Regions from separate parts of the Neorhizobium sp. P12A genome, predicted to be linked through region 1. Evidence: predicted binding sites of a transcription regulator. Region 1 holds the regulator's gene; each other region holds the start of a gene.
The links. The regulator LexA, encoded in region 1, represses DNA repair genes until DNA is damaged. The targets are predictions, from matches to a motif close to TGTTCNNNNTGTGTTCNG.
Positions count from the first base shown of each region.

Region 2: recA (recombinase RecA) is a predicted target of LexA. The motif match lies at 2,157-2,174, and genes of this name have one in related genera.
Region 3: DTW90_RS07870 (DNA recombination protein RmuC) is a predicted target of LexA. The motif match lies at 3,447-3,464, and genes of this name have one in related genera.

Region 1 is NZ_QOVX01000010.1:93,765-99,451, forward strand. It holds gene DTW90_RS24040 (ComEC/Rec2 family competence protein) at 140-2,443, shown strand; gene lexA (transcriptional repressor LexA) at 2,424-3,143, opposite strand; gene DTW90_RS24050 (VOC family protein) at 3,364-4,251, shown strand; gene kdsA (3-deoxy-8-phosphooctulonate synthase) at 4,248-5,093, shown strand; gene eno (phosphopyruvate hydratase) at 5,243-5,687, shown strand, end outside.
Region 2 is NZ_QOVX01000006.1:220,854-226,540, forward strand. It holds gene alaS (alanine--tRNA ligase) at 1-773, opposite strand, end outside; gene recA (recombinase RecA) at 942-2,030, opposite strand; gene DTW90_RS19235 (carbohydrate kinase family protein) at 2,283-3,227, shown strand; gene DTW90_RS19240 (pseudouridine-5'-phosphate glycosidase) at 3,276-4,202, shown strand; partial or broken gene DTW90_RS19245 (D-alanyl-D-alanine carboxypeptidase family protein) at 4,390-5,196, opposite strand; gene DTW90_RS19250 (PAS domain-containing sensor histidine kinase) at 5,471-5,687, opposite strand, start outside.
Region 3 is NZ_QOVX01000002.1:374,970-380,656, forward strand. It holds gene DTW90_RS07860 (methyl-accepting chemotaxis protein) at 1-1,007, opposite strand, end outside; gene DTW90_RS07865 (ribokinase) at 1,255-2,154, opposite strand; gene DTW90_RS07870 (DNA recombination protein RmuC) at 2,203-3,357, opposite strand; gene DTW90_RS07875 (globin-coupled sensor protein) at 3,619-5,121, shown strand; gene def (peptide deformylase) at 5,201-5,687, shown strand, end outside.

The DNA.
Region 1 (5,687 bases):
GCCGGATCGACGGGCGAAAAATCGAAATTTATTTGCGATCAGAGAGCGTTCCCCAAGCTCCATCGCCGATATCGGCGTCCGGACGACTGAGTCGGCAAGAACCCAGGACCGGATCGGCTTCCCGGCACGCCTGCGTTTAATGACGCGAACGGCACGACATGCCGTTCAGCGCATGGCGCAGGAGGAGGCGCAATATGGTCGTGCCGTCCTTTTCGCGCCTGTCTACATGGGGGCGGGTGCCATCATCTGGTTTGAGCTGGATACGGATCCGCCGCTCGCCGCAATATCGGCGGCCTTTGCAATCTCTGTTGCAGCACTCCTGCTCAGACGTGAAGCCGGGCCAGTGGCGCGTCATCTGCTTCTTGCCGCTGCTCTCCTTCTGTTCGGCATGCTGCTCGCGCAATGGCAGACCTGGCGCGCCGCAACCGTCATGCTCGATACGCCAGTGACAACGACCGTCACCGGCCGCATTGAAGAACGCGAAGCCGATGCTCGCGGTCGGTGGCGCTATGTTCTCAAGCTGCAATCGACCCAGGCGCCCGCGCTTGGCAGGGCGCCGGGAATGGTGACCGCCTTTGTCCGCGGGCAGGAGCAGCCTTTCGAACTCGGCGATATCATTCAGGGCAGGGCGCGCCTGACGCCACCGGCAGGCCCGGCTCTGCCCGGCCTACATGATTTTGCTTTCGGCGCCTTCTTCGACGGCATTGGTGCCAATGGCTACTTCTACGGTCTGCCGAAACTGATGTCGCCGGCCGGTGATGCTACGGATGATGGATCGTTTATCGGCAGGGCAGATATCTGGCTGACGAAATTCCGCAGCGGTATCGGCGATCGCATCAGGACAATCTTGCCGGGCGATACCGGCGCCTTTGCGGCTTCGCTCGTCACCGACGAGAGACGCGCGATTTCGGATGAGACGACGGAGGCCCTGCGTGTCTCTGGCCTCGCCGACATCATTGCCATTTCAGGCCTCAACATGGCGCTGTCGGCCGGCATCTTCTATGTCGGCCTGCGCTATCTCTTCAGTCTCTTTCCCGGCGCCGCACAAGCATGGCCCACCAAGAAGATTGCAGCTTTCGGGGCGCTGGTGACGGTGACGGCCTACTATATGATTTCCGGCTTCGGTGTCTCGGCAGAGCGCGCCTTCGTGATGATGGCGATCATGCTGGTCGCCGTCCTGTTCGACAGGCCCTCGCTCAGTCTAAGGAACGTGGCCCTCTCGGCAATCGCGATTCTGATATTGTCGCCCTCCGAGGCACTTGGCCCGAGCTTCCAGATGTCTTTTGCCGCAACGCTTGCCCTCGTCTCTGGCTATTCGCTCTGGCAGCGGCGGCCAAGCCGTGAGGGAGGGCTGCTGAGGCTACGGATATTCAGCCCGCTGGCTGTGGTGTTTCGCTTCTTCGGGGGTATTGCATCGACATCCTTCGTCGGCGGCCTGTCGACGGCTATCTTCTCGATCGAGCATTTTCACCGCCTGGCGACATATGGTCTTGTTGCCAATCTCGCCGCCATGCCCGTCGTGTCCTTCGTGGTCATGCCAGTCGGGATGCTCGCCGTGCTGCTCATGCCCTTCGGGCTCGACTATTATCCCTGGCAGGTGACAGGCGTGGGGCTCGACGCCGTAACCGCCATCGCCAAGACGGTTGCCGCGTGGGGCGGCAATATTCCATTTGCCCGGCTACCGCTCTGGCTCTTTCCAACCATCGTTGCCGGCTTTTTGCTGATGACGATGCTAAGAACGAAGTTGCGCCATGCCGGTGCCGTCTTGATTGCGGCATCGATCGCAATCGCCGCTCTGACACCTGAGACTCCCAAGACGGAAGTCCTGATCTCCGAGGACGGCGAACTCGTCGCTCTGCTACGCAACGGAAAGCTCGAACCCAATCGCGAGCGGCCGCCAGACTTTATTTTCGGACAGTGGCAGCAAGCGCTTGCGCTCTTCGATCAGCAACCGCCGAAAATGCTGCCTGCGGACGATACGACACCAACCCGCAAGGCCAAAACAGGGCCGCCTCTCAGGCTGGATTTCAATCAGCAGAAAATCCTGCGCGATGCCATGGCAGCCGCTCTGGATACCGTTCCCGAAGGAGGATTTGCCTGCCACCGCAAGGATTGGTGCGCCGCAATCCTGGACAATGGAAGGATCCTGCTGACGATCGATAACGCCGCCTATCTCGGCCCGGCCTGCGATATTGCCGACCTTGTCGTGATACCGGTGCGGCTGCGTCTCAACATCTGCCGTTCTGGTGCACAGTTGTTCACCGGCGCGACCCTCAGGCGCTCCGGCTCGGTCGAGATCGATCTGGCATCCGAAAAACCCGAAATAATAACCGCGTTTCAAGGCGTTCAACGCGCCTGGAACCGCCACCGGGCTTATGATTGGCGCTCCAACACCTTTGTCACGAGCCGGGACATATCATCGCTCAGTGATAGCGACGGATGAGCCCTACCAGTTTGCCCTGCACCTTGACGCGATCCGGTCCGAAAATGCGGGTTTCGTAAGCCGGGTTTGCTGCTTCGAGCGCAATCGAAGCGCCCTTGCGGCGGAAGCGCTTGAGCGTGGCTTCTTCGTCATCGACGAGAGCGACGACGATATCTCCGGGATTGGCGGTCGTCACGTTTCGGATGATGACCGTATCGCCGTCGAAAATGCCCGCCTCGATCATCGAATCGCCTTTGACTTCCAGCGCATAGTGCTCGCCGGAGCTCAGCATATCGGCAGGAACGACGATGTCGTGGGTATTGTTCTGAATAGCGGAAATCGGCACACCGGCAGCGATTCGCCCCATGACAGGCACGGAAACCGAGTTGCCCGAATCATCATTAGCCGGCTTCGTTGGAGCTGCCGCAACGGGCTGCGGTTTTCCAAGGCTCCCCTCGATGACACTGGGCGAAAAGCCCCGGCGTATCTGCGAAGGAGGGTTATATGCTTCGGGCAATTTGATCACTTCGAGCGCACGCGCTCGGTTCGGGAGGCGGCGAATGAAACCGCGCTCCTCAAGAGCTGTAATCAGCCGGTGAATGCCTGATTTGGAGGCGAGATCCAGCGCATCTTTCATCTCGTCGAATGACGGTGGAACGCCGGATTCCTTCATCCGCTCATGAATGAATAGAAGCAGTTCCTGCTGCTTGCGTGTCAACATCGTCATCGACCCCGATATGTGAAACAAATACAGAACAGACACTATATGTTCCATATGTGTTCCGCAAGTCCCTAAATTTTCGTGAAGTTTCCGCGAAAGAGCAAACTTTCTCTAATGTTTAGCTGGGTGGGCGCCGTTTTGACGCTTGTTCGGTCTACCATCCCGCTTGAATTGCTTGACCGAAAGGTGCAAACCATCGGCAGGGTAAGGGGATAATTCGATGAAGCCATTGCCGTATCCGCTCGACCACCTGGTCCTTCCGACCTTCAAGATCGCGTCGGCGCGCGAAAGACTGGGCAAGCTCGGCTTTACAGTTGCGGCCGATGCCCGGCATCCCTTTGGCACCGAGAATGCCTGCATCTTCCTCGCGGACAAGACTTATCTGGAGCCGCTGGGTGTTGCGAGCAGAGAGGAATGCGAGAGCGCGACGCTTGAGGGGAATGTCTTTACCGCTCGTGATCAAGCATACAGGTTCCGTCAGGGCGAGGACGGTTTTTCTGCCGTGGTCTTCGGAACCCCGGACGCGGCAGCAGACGATGAACGGCTGCGCGCCCATGCCATATCTGCCGGCCGAATGCTGGAGTTCACGCGACCGATGCAGATGCCGGACGGTTCGAAATCGACCGCCGGCTTCCGGTTGGCGTTTGCCGCCGATCTGCGCTCCCCTGATTTCTTTTCTTTCTGCTGCGAGCGCATCAATCCGTTCCCAACCGATCGCGATGCTCTCGAGAGGCATGCGAACGGTGCTGTCGGGTTGATAGAGGTGGCGCTATCGACGCCGGAGCCGGCTGCCTTCGCCGAATTTTTCGACAAGGTCGCAAACGGTCCGAAAATCACGCAGCAATCCTTCGGCCTGATGATCGAAGCGGCAAACGCCCGCATCGCGGTGCTGACGCCGCAGGGTATGGAAGCGTTCTACGATCTTCCCGTTCCCTCCTATGATTCCGGGCTGCGTGCGGGGGCAATCCTATTCCGCACGCGCGATCTTTCCGTGACAGCGGCGCATTTGGCTGGTAACGGCGTGAGCTACACGCATAAGAACCACCGTATCTTGGTAAGGGCAGCACCCGGGCAGGGCGCCCTGTTTGCCTTCGAGGAGACACAATGAGCAATCCGACCAATTCCGCAGTCGTCGCCGGCGAAGGCGCATCGAAAGTCACGTTTTCAAACAGCGGCAAGCTGTCGCTGATCGCTGGCCCCTGTCAGATGGAGAGCCGCGACCATGCCTTCATGATTGCGGGCGTGCTGAAGGAGCTTTGTGCCAAGCTTGGTATCGGGCTCGTCTACAAATCGTCTTTCGACAAGGCCAACCGCACCTCGCTTTCCGGCCAGCGTGGCATGGGGCTTGAGAAGTCTCTGGAAGTCTTCGCCGATCTCAAGAAGGAATTTGGCTTTCCTGTCCTGACTGACGTTCACACGGAAGAGCAGTGCGCGATTGTCGGAAAGGTCGTCGACGTGCTGCAGATCCCGGCCTTCCTCTCGCGCCAGACCGATCTCCTGATCGCGGCCGCCAAGACTGGCCGTGTGATCAACGTCAAGAAGGGCCAGTTCCTTGCGCCCTGGGACATGAAGAATGTGCTTGCCAAGCTGAATGACAGCGGCAATCCGAACGTGCTTCTGTGCGAGCGCGGCGCCTCCTTCGGCTACAATACCCTCGTTTCCGACATGCGCTCGCTGCCGATCATGGCGGCCATGGGCGCGCCGGTCATTTTCGACGCAACGCATTCGGTCCAGCAGCCGGGCGGGCAGGGCGGTTCGACTGGCGGCCAGCGTGAATTCGTGGAAACGCTGGCGCGTGCGGCTGTCGCTGTCGGCGTCGCGGGCGTCTTCATCGAAACCCATGAGGATCCGGACCATGCGCCGTCCGACGGCCCGAACATGGTGCATCTGAAGGACATGCCGCGGCTTCTTGAGAAGCTTCTGGCCTTCGACGCCATCGCCAAATCCTGATTCTTTCGGCCGCTTCAAAAGGCTGACATGATCTTGGGTTAGGCGGCTATATATGTTTCTCCAATCGGCGGCCGGAGCGGCATTGTAATTTCCCGGCCTTCGATTATGAGATTTCAATCGATTTATCACCCAGCGAGCAGGAAGAAACCATGACCGCAATTACCGACATCATCGCCCGCGAGATTCTCGACAGCCGTGGCAACCCGACTGTCGAAGTCGACGTCTATCTCGAAGACGGCAGCATGGGCCGTGCGGCCGTTCCGTCGGGCGCTTCCACCGGCGCGCACGAAGCCGTTGAAATCCGTGACGGCGGCAGCCGCTACCATGGCAAGGGCGTCGAGAAGGCAGTCGAAGCCGTCGATACGGAAATCTTCGACGCGATTGGCGGCATGGACGCTGAAAACCAGATCCAGATCGACAACATCATGATCGAGCTGGACGGCACGCCGAACAAGTCGCGCCTCGGCGCCAACGCCATCCTCGGCGTTTCGCTCGCCGTTGCCAAGGCTGCGGCCCAGAGCGCCAACCTGCCGCTCTACCGTTATGTCGGCGGTGCTCGCGCCTGCCTGCTGCCGGTTCCGATGATGAACATCA
Region 2 (5,687 bases), on a different contig from region 1:
TCGGAAGCTTCGATCAGCGCGCGGAAGAGGTCGATGTCATAATTGTCGTGCTTGCCCTGCAGGACGGCAGCGACGCGCTCGAGACCCATGCCGGTGTCGATCGACGGACGCGGCAGGTCGACGCGCTGTTCCTTCGTCACTTGCTCGTACTGCATGAAGACGAGGTTCCAGATCTCGATGAAGCGGTCGCCATCCTCTTCCGGCGAGCCGGGAGGGCCGCCCCAAATCTGGTCGCCGTGATCGTAAAAGATTTCCGAGCACGGGCCGCAGGGGCCGGTATCGCCCATGGCCCAGAAATTATCGCTGGTCGCGATGCGGATGATGCGGTCATCGGAGAGACCGGCAATCTTCTTCCAAAGGTTAAAGGCGTCGTCATCCGTATGGTAGACGGTCACCAGCAGGCGCTTGGCATCGAGGCCGAATTCCTTGGTGATCAGGTTCCAGGCAAGCTCGATCGCCCGCTCCTTGAAATAGTCGCCGAACGAGAAATTGCCAAGCATTTCGAAGAATGTGTGATGGCGCGCGGTATAGCCGACATTGTCGAGGTCGTTATGCTTGCCGCCGGCGCGCACGCATTTCTGCGCAGTCGATGCCGTCTTGTAGGGACGCTGTTCCAGACCGGTGAAGACGTTCTTGAACTGCACCATGCCGGCATTGGTAAACATCAGGGTCGGATCGTTGCGCGGCACAAGCGGGCTCGACGGAACGATCTCGTGTCCGTTCGTCTTGAAGTAGTCGAGGAAGGTCGACCGGATTTCATTCACACCGCTCATAGTGGGCCCTTCATTGCTGCCAAAGGCAGGTAAGCTTCAAATCTATCGGCTTTTATCGTCCGCTCTTGGCCCTGTCCAGCCGCACAAACAAAACCGGCTGCACATCTTAAGGACGTGCAACCGGTTTTGAATGAAAGAAACAGACTTCAGGAGATCGTCTACTGGAGATTACATGTCGCCGGCACCATCACCATCATCGGCATCCGGTCCGCCGTTCTGGAGGAAACGGTCGGCGATCAGCCCGGCATTCTGGCGCAGCGACGTCTCGATCTCACGAGCGAGGTCCGGATTGTCCCGCAGGAAAAGCTTCGCATTCTCGCGGCCCTGCCCAAGGCGCTGACTGTTATACGAGAACCAGGCGCCCGATTTCTCGACGATGCCGGCCTTGACGCCAAGATCGACAAGTTCGCCAGTCTTCGACACGCCTTCGCCGTACATGATGTCGAATTCGACCTGCTTGAACGGAGGCGCCATCTTGTTCTTGACGACCTTGACGCGGGTCTGGTTGCCGATGACCTCGTCGCGCTCCTTGACGGCGCCGATGCGCCGGATGTCGAGGCGAACGGAAGCATAGAACTTCAGCGCGTTGCCGCCCGTCGTCGTTTCCGGCGAACCGAACATCACGCCAATCTTCATGCGGATCTGGTTGATGAAAATCACCATTGTCTTTGACTTGGAGATCGAGGCGGTGAGCTTGCGCAGCGCCTGGCTCATCAGACGAGCCTGGAGACCAGGCAAACTATCGCCCATCTCGCCTTCGATTTCCGCACGCGGCGTCAATGCTGCAACGGAATCGACGACCAGAACGTCGACTGCACCGGAGCGCACCAGTGTATCGGTAATTTCAAGCGCCTGCTCGCCGGTGTCAGGCTGAGAAATCAGCAGGTTCTGCAGATCGACGCCGAGCTTGCGGGCATAGACCGGATCGAGCGCATGTTCGGCATCGACGAAGGCGCAGATGCCGCCTTTCTTCTGCGCTTCGGCGATCGTCTGCAGCGCAAGCGTCGTCTTGCCCGAGCTTTCCGGACCGTAGATCTCGACGATACGTCCCTTGGGCAGTCCGCCGATGCCCAGGGCGATATCGAGGCTCAGCGAACCCGTGGAAACAGTTTCGATTTCGACCACGTTCTCGTTCGATCCGAGCTTCATGATCGAGCCCTTGCCGAACGACCGCTCTATCTGGGAGAGTGCCGCTTCAAGTGCCTTGCTTTTATCCACCGATTTGTCCTCTACGAGCCGCAAACTATTCTGTGACATCCGATCCACCTTTAGGTTATTGAAGCCGCCTAGGCAATGTAGCCGCCGATGCGAAGTTTGTACCTGATTTGTTCCAGATGCGCAAGGCCGCACCAAGCAGTTGAAAGAAAAAGATAAAATGAGACGTGTTCTATATTTGTTTTCTGCTTTTGACGCAAGGACTTACCCCGCTTCCGCATCATCGGAAGGCGCCACATTTTGCGCACGTCGGGCGCGCATGATTCGCCGCTTCGGTTCCTTGGAGAGCGCCGCATGACCAAAAAGATTCTTGTGCTCGGCGGCGCCCATATCGATCGGCGCGGACGCATATTCGGCGACACTGCGCCGGGCGCCAGCAACCCCGGCTCATGGTTCGAGGAGCCGGGTGGCGGTGGCTTCAATGCCGCGCGCAATCTGGCGCGTCTCGGCTTTGACGTTCGCCTGATCTCACCGCGCGGCGGCGATGCGGTCGGAGAGATGGTCGCCGAGGCAGCACGGCAGGCCGGAGTCGACGATCGCCCCTTCATCTTTCTCGATCGCAAGACACCGAGCTACACGGCGATCATAGAAAACGATGGCAATCTGGTCATCGCGCTTGCCGACATGGAGCTCTACAAGCTCTTTGGACCACGTCGGCTGACGATTCGCGCGGTGCGGGATGCCTTCGATGAGGCGGACCTTGTTCTTTGCGATGCCAATCTTCCATCGGAAACATTGACTGCCATTGCCCGGAAGGCAGCCTCCTGCGGCAAGCCGCTTGCTGCCATCGCCATATCGCCGGCAAAGGTGGTCCGGCTGCTGCCTTGCCTCGGCGACATCGATCATCTCTTCCTGAACGAGGCGGAGGCGGCTGCGCTGACGGAGAGCCGGCCGGAGGATCCGCTGCAGTGGGTCGAGAGCCTCAGGGCCATCGGCCTCAAGGGCGGGGTCATAACGCGCGGCCAGCGCGAGGCAATCGCGTTCACCGCCGACGAGATCATCAGCCTGCAGCCGCCGACCGTGGAGAATGTGGCAGACGTGACAGGCGCCGGGGATTCGTTTGCGGCAGGCATCCTGTCCGGCCTGCTGAACGGCCTCGACCTTTCACAGGCGGTCCGTCACGGCGCAGCAGCAGCGGCGATAACCGTGCAGTCGCCGCTGGCAACAGCAGAAAATCTATCGCCGGAACTCTTAAATGCGATGCTTTCTCTTGTTCCGCAGTCGAAAATGTTGTCATGAAACCCTTTTAAACGTTCATCCCAACTTTCGAAGTAAGTGGATACGCCCATGACCAAGCCCATCTCCCCATTGCTGCCGATCGCCTATTCCAAGGAAGTCGCCGCCGCCAAGCATCGCGGCGCCCCGATCGTCGCGCTGGAATCCACCATCATCACGCATGGCATGCCCTACCCCGGCAATATCGAAATGGCGCGCAGCGTCGAGGCGATCATCCGCGAGGAAGGTGCCGTTCCCGCAACCATCGCCGTCATCCATGGCACCCTTCACATCGGCCTGGAGCCGAACGAGTTGGAGGCGCTTGCCCAGACCACGGGTGCAATGAAAGTATCGCGCGCCGATCTCGCCTTTGCGATTGCCGAGCGCCGCACCGGCGCCACTACTGTTGCCGCAACGATGATTGCGGCCGCCCGCGCCGGCGTTCATGTCTTCGCAACAGGCGGCATCGGCGGCGTCCATCGCGGCGCCGAGGACAGCTTCGACATTTCTGCCGACCTCGAAGAACTGGCCCGCACGCCCGTTATCGTCGTCTGCGCCGGCGCCAAGGCGATCCTCGATATTCCAAAGACGCTGGAAGTGCTTGAAACCCGCGGCGTACCCGTCGTTACCTTCGGCAGCACAGAATTTCCCGCCTTCTGGTCGCGCGTCTCCGGCCTGAAGAGCCCGCTGTCGCTGAACAGCCCGGCCGCGATCGCCAATTTCCAGAAGACCCGCGAACAGCTGGGCATCGACGGCGGCATGCTGATTGCCAATCCGGTGCCGGAAGCCGACGAAATCCCGCGCGAAGAAATGGAAATCTACATCGAACGCGCGCTCGACAGCGCCGAACGCGACGAGATCACCGGCAAGGCCGTCACTCCTTACCTGCTCAGCACGATTTTCGATATTACCGAGGGCCGCAGCCTGAAGACCAATATCGCACTCGTCGAGAACAACGCCCGGCTTGCAGCCGAGATCGCTGTCGCGCTGGCCGATTAAAGCCGGTCACTGGCTTAGACACATATTCACAACTCAGAAAGCGCCGGGCAATCTCGGCGCTTTTTCTATTGGTGCCTGCTCGTCGTTCTGGAGCTGATCAGGGATTTCCGACAAGCGATGCCGGCACGACGGCCCGCTTGGCATCATCGGGGACGCTGGCCACGAATTTGCCCGCCGGACCACCGCCGCTCGCCACAGAGAGATAGCGGTCCATCAAGCTCGCCATCTGCCTGTCGCGGCTGCCCGCACTCTTGCCGCCGAGGACCACGCCGATCAGGCGCTTTCCGCCGGTGCTGACGGAACTGGCGATATTGTATCCTGATGCGTTGATGAAGCCCGTCTTTATGCCGTCCATGCCGCCATACCGATACATGAGGTGGTTGTGGCCGGCGATAAGCTTGCCGCGGAATTCAAACGACCGCATCGAGAAGAGCTTATATTCCTGCGGAAAGCGGCGGATCAAAGCCGAGGCCAGGATGGCCATGTCCCGGGCTGTCGTCACCTGCATCGGGTCGGAAAGGCCCGACGCGTTGCGAAAAACGGTGTGCGTCATACCGAGAGAACGCGCCCTCGCAGTCATGACATTGGCGAAGTTCGCTTCCGATCCCGCAAGATAATCGCCCATCGCTGCGGCGGCATCATTGGCGGATTTGACGATCATCCCGTCGACCGCCTCTCCAACGGTAAACGTCTGACCAACCGGAAGGCCGAGTTTCCCGGGTATCTTGCTCGCCGCATTCCTGGTCATGACGATCTGCTGATCCCATTGCAGACGACCGGAATGCAATGCCTCGAATGTCAGGTAGAGAGTCATCATCTTTGCGAGCGATGCCGGATGGTTGGAAACATCCGCATTTTCAGACGCAAGAACCTTACCGGTGTTCGCATCTACGACGATGTAGGCCTGTCCCGCCGTCGCCAGTCCCGCAGCCATGGATAGCAGAAACGAGGCAACAGCAGCCACGACCACGGCACGGAAGAAGGAGAATTTCATATCTACACCCTGGCAATGGAGCGCTTCGAATGAACTTATTTCGTCAAATTCCGCAATTTCCGTCGTGTTTATAACTACTTCTCCCGCAGTGGAGCAATCGAAATCTCTGAAGGGACCAAGCTTCGGCATGTGGGCATTCCGCCCGCCGTTCACCATAGCGGACGCAAGACCGCGGTTCGTGACTCCGCAATTTCTTGCGAAGCAATCCGCGCAATCCCTTGCGAGGGCTCACAATTTCACTGATGAGCGTCTTTGATCGCCCGCCGAGATTGCCTTAGCTATCCAGCGTTTCCCGCACGACGACCGCGAGTTGTTTCAGCGAGAACGGCTTTGGCAGGAAGCCGAACTTCGCATCGGGCGGCAGGTTGCGGGCAAACGCATCCTCGGCATAGCCGGACACGAAGATGAACTTCAGATCGGGATAGGTTTTACGCAGCTCGCGCAGAAGCGAAGGACCGTCCATTTCAGGCATTACGACGTCGGAGACGACC
Region 3 (5,687 bases), on a different contig from region 1:
GCGAGCATGACGGCAGCGAGCACGATCAGGCCGGCAATGATCATCGTATAGGTCTGGTCAGTGACCGGTCCGGCGACGGCGCTGTGCGGCACATCGACGAGAACGACCCAGGTGGCGTTCAGGCCGGGGACAGCGAAGGGATAAACAACGCGGTCATAGGGCTCGCTGGTATCCTTGCCGAGATCCTTGATGAGGCCCGGTGTCTGTGAGCTCAGCGCGGACTTGACCTTCTCGATGCCGTCGCCCTGATAGTCCTTCATCAGCAGCTTGGCATCGGGCGCAACCAGCCACTTGCCACCCTGGGAAACCAGCATGACGCGGCCGCTGCCGAAGGGGTGCAGCTTCTGCAGCTTGTCCGAAAGCGAGGCGAGCGAGATGTCGACGCCGGCAACACCGATCATCTTGCCGTTCGACAGGACCGGATAGGCGATCGAGCTCATGAGGGTCGGAACGTCGGTGCCCTCGGCCATATAAGGCGCAGTGATGGCGCCCTTACCGCTGTCGGCGGCGAGCTTCCACCATTCAGCCGTATAGTCGTTGTCGAAGGTGGAGAACTGGATGCCGCCATCCTTGGTCTTCGACCAGTAGGGCGTGAAGGCACCCTTCTCGTTTACGCCTTGATCCTTGTTGTTGGCCAGTTCCATCGTCTTGCCGTCGAAGGTGCCAAGCTGTTCGCAGAACCAGCTGCCGAAGGCGAAGGCATTCTGCTCAACATTTGCCTTGAGGATGTTGATGATGCCCTTGCGATCGAGATTATGTCCGGCATGTGCGCGGCCGACAATGCCGGCCATCGAGCGGGCGGCGCTGGCGAGTTCGCCGATATTGGCGGCGATCTCGTTGGAGATCGACTTGGCTTCCGAATTCGCCTGATCCATGGTCAGGGTCTGCACACGGTCGCGTGTTTGAGAGATCAAATAGAAATTCGAGATGAAAAGCACGAGCGCAATCGCGACACCGGTCACCAAGATGAGCTTGGCCGCGAGCGACTTCATACGGAAGATGGACATCATTCCCTCGAGAAAACGATGCTTCGGATGACATTATCCGCGGGCAAGGTCGGTACAGGAGGATCCCATCATGGGATCGCCGGGGGATCCGTCAGCACGATGATAGGTGCCGCAGGCTGCACCAAATATGGTCCACAACCGCAAAAATTTGATTAATTGCACCTTTATTGAACGCTCGGAAACGCCGGAAAACCGGCGTTTCGCTCAATGCGACGCATCCTGTTTCAACCGCGACCTTGGGGCCGTCTCAGAGCTTGGCGGCGACTTCGGATGCGACAGGAATCGACGGCTGCGCGCCCGCCTTCAGGCAGGCAAGCGATCCGGCAACGGCGGCGCGACGGAGCGCTGCCTCGAACTCCAGTCCGTCGTCGAGGCTGGCTGCGAAATAGCCGCAGAACGTATCGCCTGCCCCGACCGTATCGACGGGTTCGATGACGAGCCCCTTTGCCCTGGAGATGTGGCCGTCGCGAATGGCGATGACGCCGTCGCCGCCGAGTGTCACGATCAAGGTCTGGCCGGTCTCGCCGTGCAGCCGCTTGAGCGCCTCTTCGCGATCAGCAGCAGTCATGCCTTCTTGCGCCGCCAGCCGTTCGAACTCGGTCTCGTTGGCGATCACGATGTCGGCCAGCCGACCGAGGCGGGGCGCGTCGGGAATGAGTGGCGCGAGATTGAGGATCGTCGTAACACCCTTCGCCTTCGCTTCCGACAGCGCCTGCTCGACGGCAGCGACGGGGATTTCAAGCTGAAGCATGAGAGTATCTTCAGGCTGAAGCGCTGCGACGGCCGCCGTGGCATCCGCTGATGTCACCGTTCCATTTGCGCCCGGGACGACCGCGATCATGTTTTCTCCGTCGCCACCGACGAGGATGAGCGCCGTACCTGTTGGCTCCGACACACGCTTGACGGCGGAAAGGTCGGTTCCGGCGCCATCCAGCAATTCAAGGGCGGGGCTCGCAAATCCATCCTGACCGACGGCTCCGGACATGCGCACCGACGAACCGGCGCGGCGGGCGGCGAGCGCCTGGTTGGCGCCTTTGCCGCCGGCTGCCGTCGAGAAGCCGTTGCCGGCAACGGTCTCGCCGGGCTTCGGCAGGCGCTCGGTGGTGGCGATAAGGTCCATATTGATGGAGCCGAAAACAGTGATCATGGAATGGGTCCGCCCTAACTGATTTTGGCGCGACACTGCCTGAAGCGGTCAGTCCTCGTCAACCACCCGAAGCTTCAGAAGTCCCGTCCGGCTCTCCACAGTCTTCGGCGCCTCGGCCACGGTTTCCGATTTCGGACCGGCTTCGAATTCCAGCGCCTCGATCCTCTGGCCACGGCGCGTCAGTTTGTCCGCTGATGTGACGATCATGTCGACATCCTTCTGTGCCATGGCGAAATGCCCCTGCAGCTTGCGGACCCGCTCGTCGAGCCGGGAAAGGTCGTCCATCAGATGCGCCACTTCGCCCTGGATCAGATGCGCCTGCTCGCGCATCCGCTGATCCTTGAGAACGGACTGGATGACCTGGATCGACAGCATCAGCAGCGACGGCGAAACGATGACGATCCGCGCCCGATGCGCCTTTTGCACGATCGTTTCGAAATTCTCGTGGATTTCGGCGAAGATCGATTCCGATGGCACGAAGAGGAAAGCCGTGTCCTGCGTCTCGCCCTGGATCAGGTATTTCTCCGACACATCACGGATATGGACATCCATGTCGCGCCGGAATTGCTGGGCCGCCGCCTTGGCCTGCTCGGGACCGCCGGCGTCTCGGATGGCATTCCACGCCTCCAACGGAAATTTCGCGTCGATGACCAGTGGCGGCAGGCCGTTCGGCATCTGGATCGTGCAATCCGGGCGCGATCCGTTCGAAAGTGTCTGTTGAAAGGTATAAGCGCCCATCGGCAGTCCGTCCGCAACGATCGTCTCCATGCGCGACTGGCCGAAGGCGCCGCGGGTCTGCTTGTTGGACAGGATCGCCTGAAGCCCGACCACATCCTTCGCCAAAGACTGGATATTGGTCTGGGCGGCATCGATGACGGCAAGACGCTCCTGCAGCCGCCTCAGGTTTTCATGGGTCGTCCGCGTCTGTTCGCCGATGGTGGCGTTCATCCGCTGCGTCATTCCGTCGAGCCGCTGGCCTATCGATTGGTTGAGTTCCGCCTGCCTCGATCCGAACACCTCGGCCATGGTGGCAAGCCGGCCCTGCATCTCGGCCTGGACCCGCAGCAGCTCCGCCATTCCCCTCTCGCTGTCTGCGGCGCGATCCGCCGCCTCCTGCGATCGCCGCCTGACAGTCGCGGCACAAAAGATTAAGACCGCCACGCAAAGGGCGAGAGCGCCAGCCGAGACGAGCAATGTCGTCATCGGAACGGCATGGCCAAGAATGAGGATGGTTTCGGCAGGAGCGTTCGCAGGGTTCATGGCGCGAGCATAACAAAATAAATCACAATATCCAGATCAAAACGTGAACAAAGTTACCGGAGCGAGAGATACTTACCGAACTTCACTTTTTGAGAGGCTACTTAACCAATGATCAACGATATTCGCAGAAGTGTATTGCCAAATGACATTTTCTTCGTTCGCCACCCATTCGGGCCCCGCGTTTACCAGAATAGAGATTTGACAATGAAGTCCGAGACATCAGAGACCGCGCTGAAAGAACGCCTGGATTTCATTGAGATGGACGAGGCGACGCGCCGGACCCTTCGCGATCTGCGCCCCACGTTGACCGGCTTGTTGGGCGGTGCTCTCGACAAGTTCTACGACAAGATGGGCCGGACGCCTGCCGTTTCCCATTTCTTCCGCGACAAGTCGCATATGGCTGGGGCGAAAAAGGCGCAACAGGGCCATTGGGGCAATCTTTCGAACGGCAATTTCGATCAGACCTATGTCTCCGGCGTTACGACTGTCGGCAAGACCCATGCCCGTATCGGCCTTGAGCCCCGCTGGTATATCGGCGGCTATGCGCTGGTCATGTCGGAACTGGTCAAGGGCGTCATGGAGAAGCAATGGCCCTTCATGTTCGGCAGGCAGCACGCCAAGGCACTGGGCGAGAAGCTCTCCGCCGTGATCAAGGCCTCTCTACTTGACATCGACTATTCGATCTCCGTCTACCTTCAGGCCATCGAGGAGAAGCGCCAGGCGCTTGAGGCAGAACGTGCCCGGGCCGAGGCCGACCAGCAGATCGCCATGGACCATCTGCGTCGCGGCCTAGACGCTCTGTCGAAGGGAAATCTGGAAGCGACGCTGCCGGAGGACCTGCCGGGCAACTTCCGCCAGATGGCGGCAGACTACAACAACGCCGTTGCGTCACTGCGTCACTCCATCGTCTCGGTGCGCAAGCGCTCCGACGGCATCATGAGCGGCACTGACACGATTACCAAGGCAACTGATGATCTTGCCATGCGCACCGCGCAGCAGGCGGCAGGCGTCGAGGAAAGCTCGGCGGCCCTGCAGCAGCTTTCGGTCAGCGTCGGCCAGACGGCTGCGAACGCTCAGAAGGCCTCGGCTGCCGTCAGCGACACCCAGCATCAGGCAAAGAGCTCGGGCGAACTGGTCACCAGCGCGGTTTCCGCCATGGCCGAGATCGAAAAATCCTCGACCGAAATCTCCAAGATCATCGGCGTCATCGACGAGATCGCCTTCCAGACCAACCTTCTGGCGCTGAATGCCGGCGTCGAGGCAGCACGTGCGGGGGATGCGGGCAAGGGCTTTGCCGTGGTCGCGCAGGAAGTTCGCCAGCTGGCGCAACGCTCGGCCGAAGCAGCCAAGGAGATCAAGAACTTGATCTCCCAGAGCTCCGCGCAGGTCGATGCGGGCGTCGATATCGTCTCGAATACTGGCACGGCGCTGACCGACATGATCAGCCGCATCGACGGCATCAACCGCTTCGTCGCGGACATTGCATCAGCCGCCAAGGATCAGGCGCTGGGCGTCAGCGAGGTCAGTGTCGCCATCCGCAACATGGACACCATCACCCAGCAGAACGCGGCCATGGTCGAGCGTACCTCGGCCGAGACGAAGCAACTCCGTACCGAAGTGGACAATCTGATCGACCTGCTGAGCGGCTTTGCAACGCGCCTCGACGGGAAAGCGATCGAGCCGGTCACGGACCGCCGCGCAGCCTGAGCGCGGCTTTCGGCAAAAAACACTTTGCCCGCCAAGTTGATAATTCCCTCCCGTAACAAGATGCGTTATGGGAGACTTCATGACGATCAAGCCTCTTATCATTCTGCCCGATCCCCTGCTGCGCCAAGCGTCCACTCCGATTGAGCGCGTGGACGTTGATATCAAGCGCCTTGCCGACGACATGCTTGAAACCATGTACGATGCCCCTGGTATCGGGCTGGCCGCCATCCAGATCGGCGTACCCCGCCGCATGCTGGTTATCGATGTTGCCCGCGAGGGCGAGGAAAAGCAGCCGCTCGTCTTCATCAATCCGGAAATCCTTACCTCTTCGGACGAGCGTTCGGTCTATGAAGAGGGCTGCCTGTCGATCCCGGATTATTATGCCGAAGTCGAGCGGCCGGCGACGGTAAAGGTCAAGTATCTGGACCGCGACGGCAAGGAACAGCTGGTCGATGCCGATGGCCTGCTCGCCACCTGCTTGCAGCACGAGATCGACCACCTGAACGGCGTTCTCTTCATCGACTATATCTCGCGGCTGAAGCGGGAAATGGTGATCAAGAAGTTCA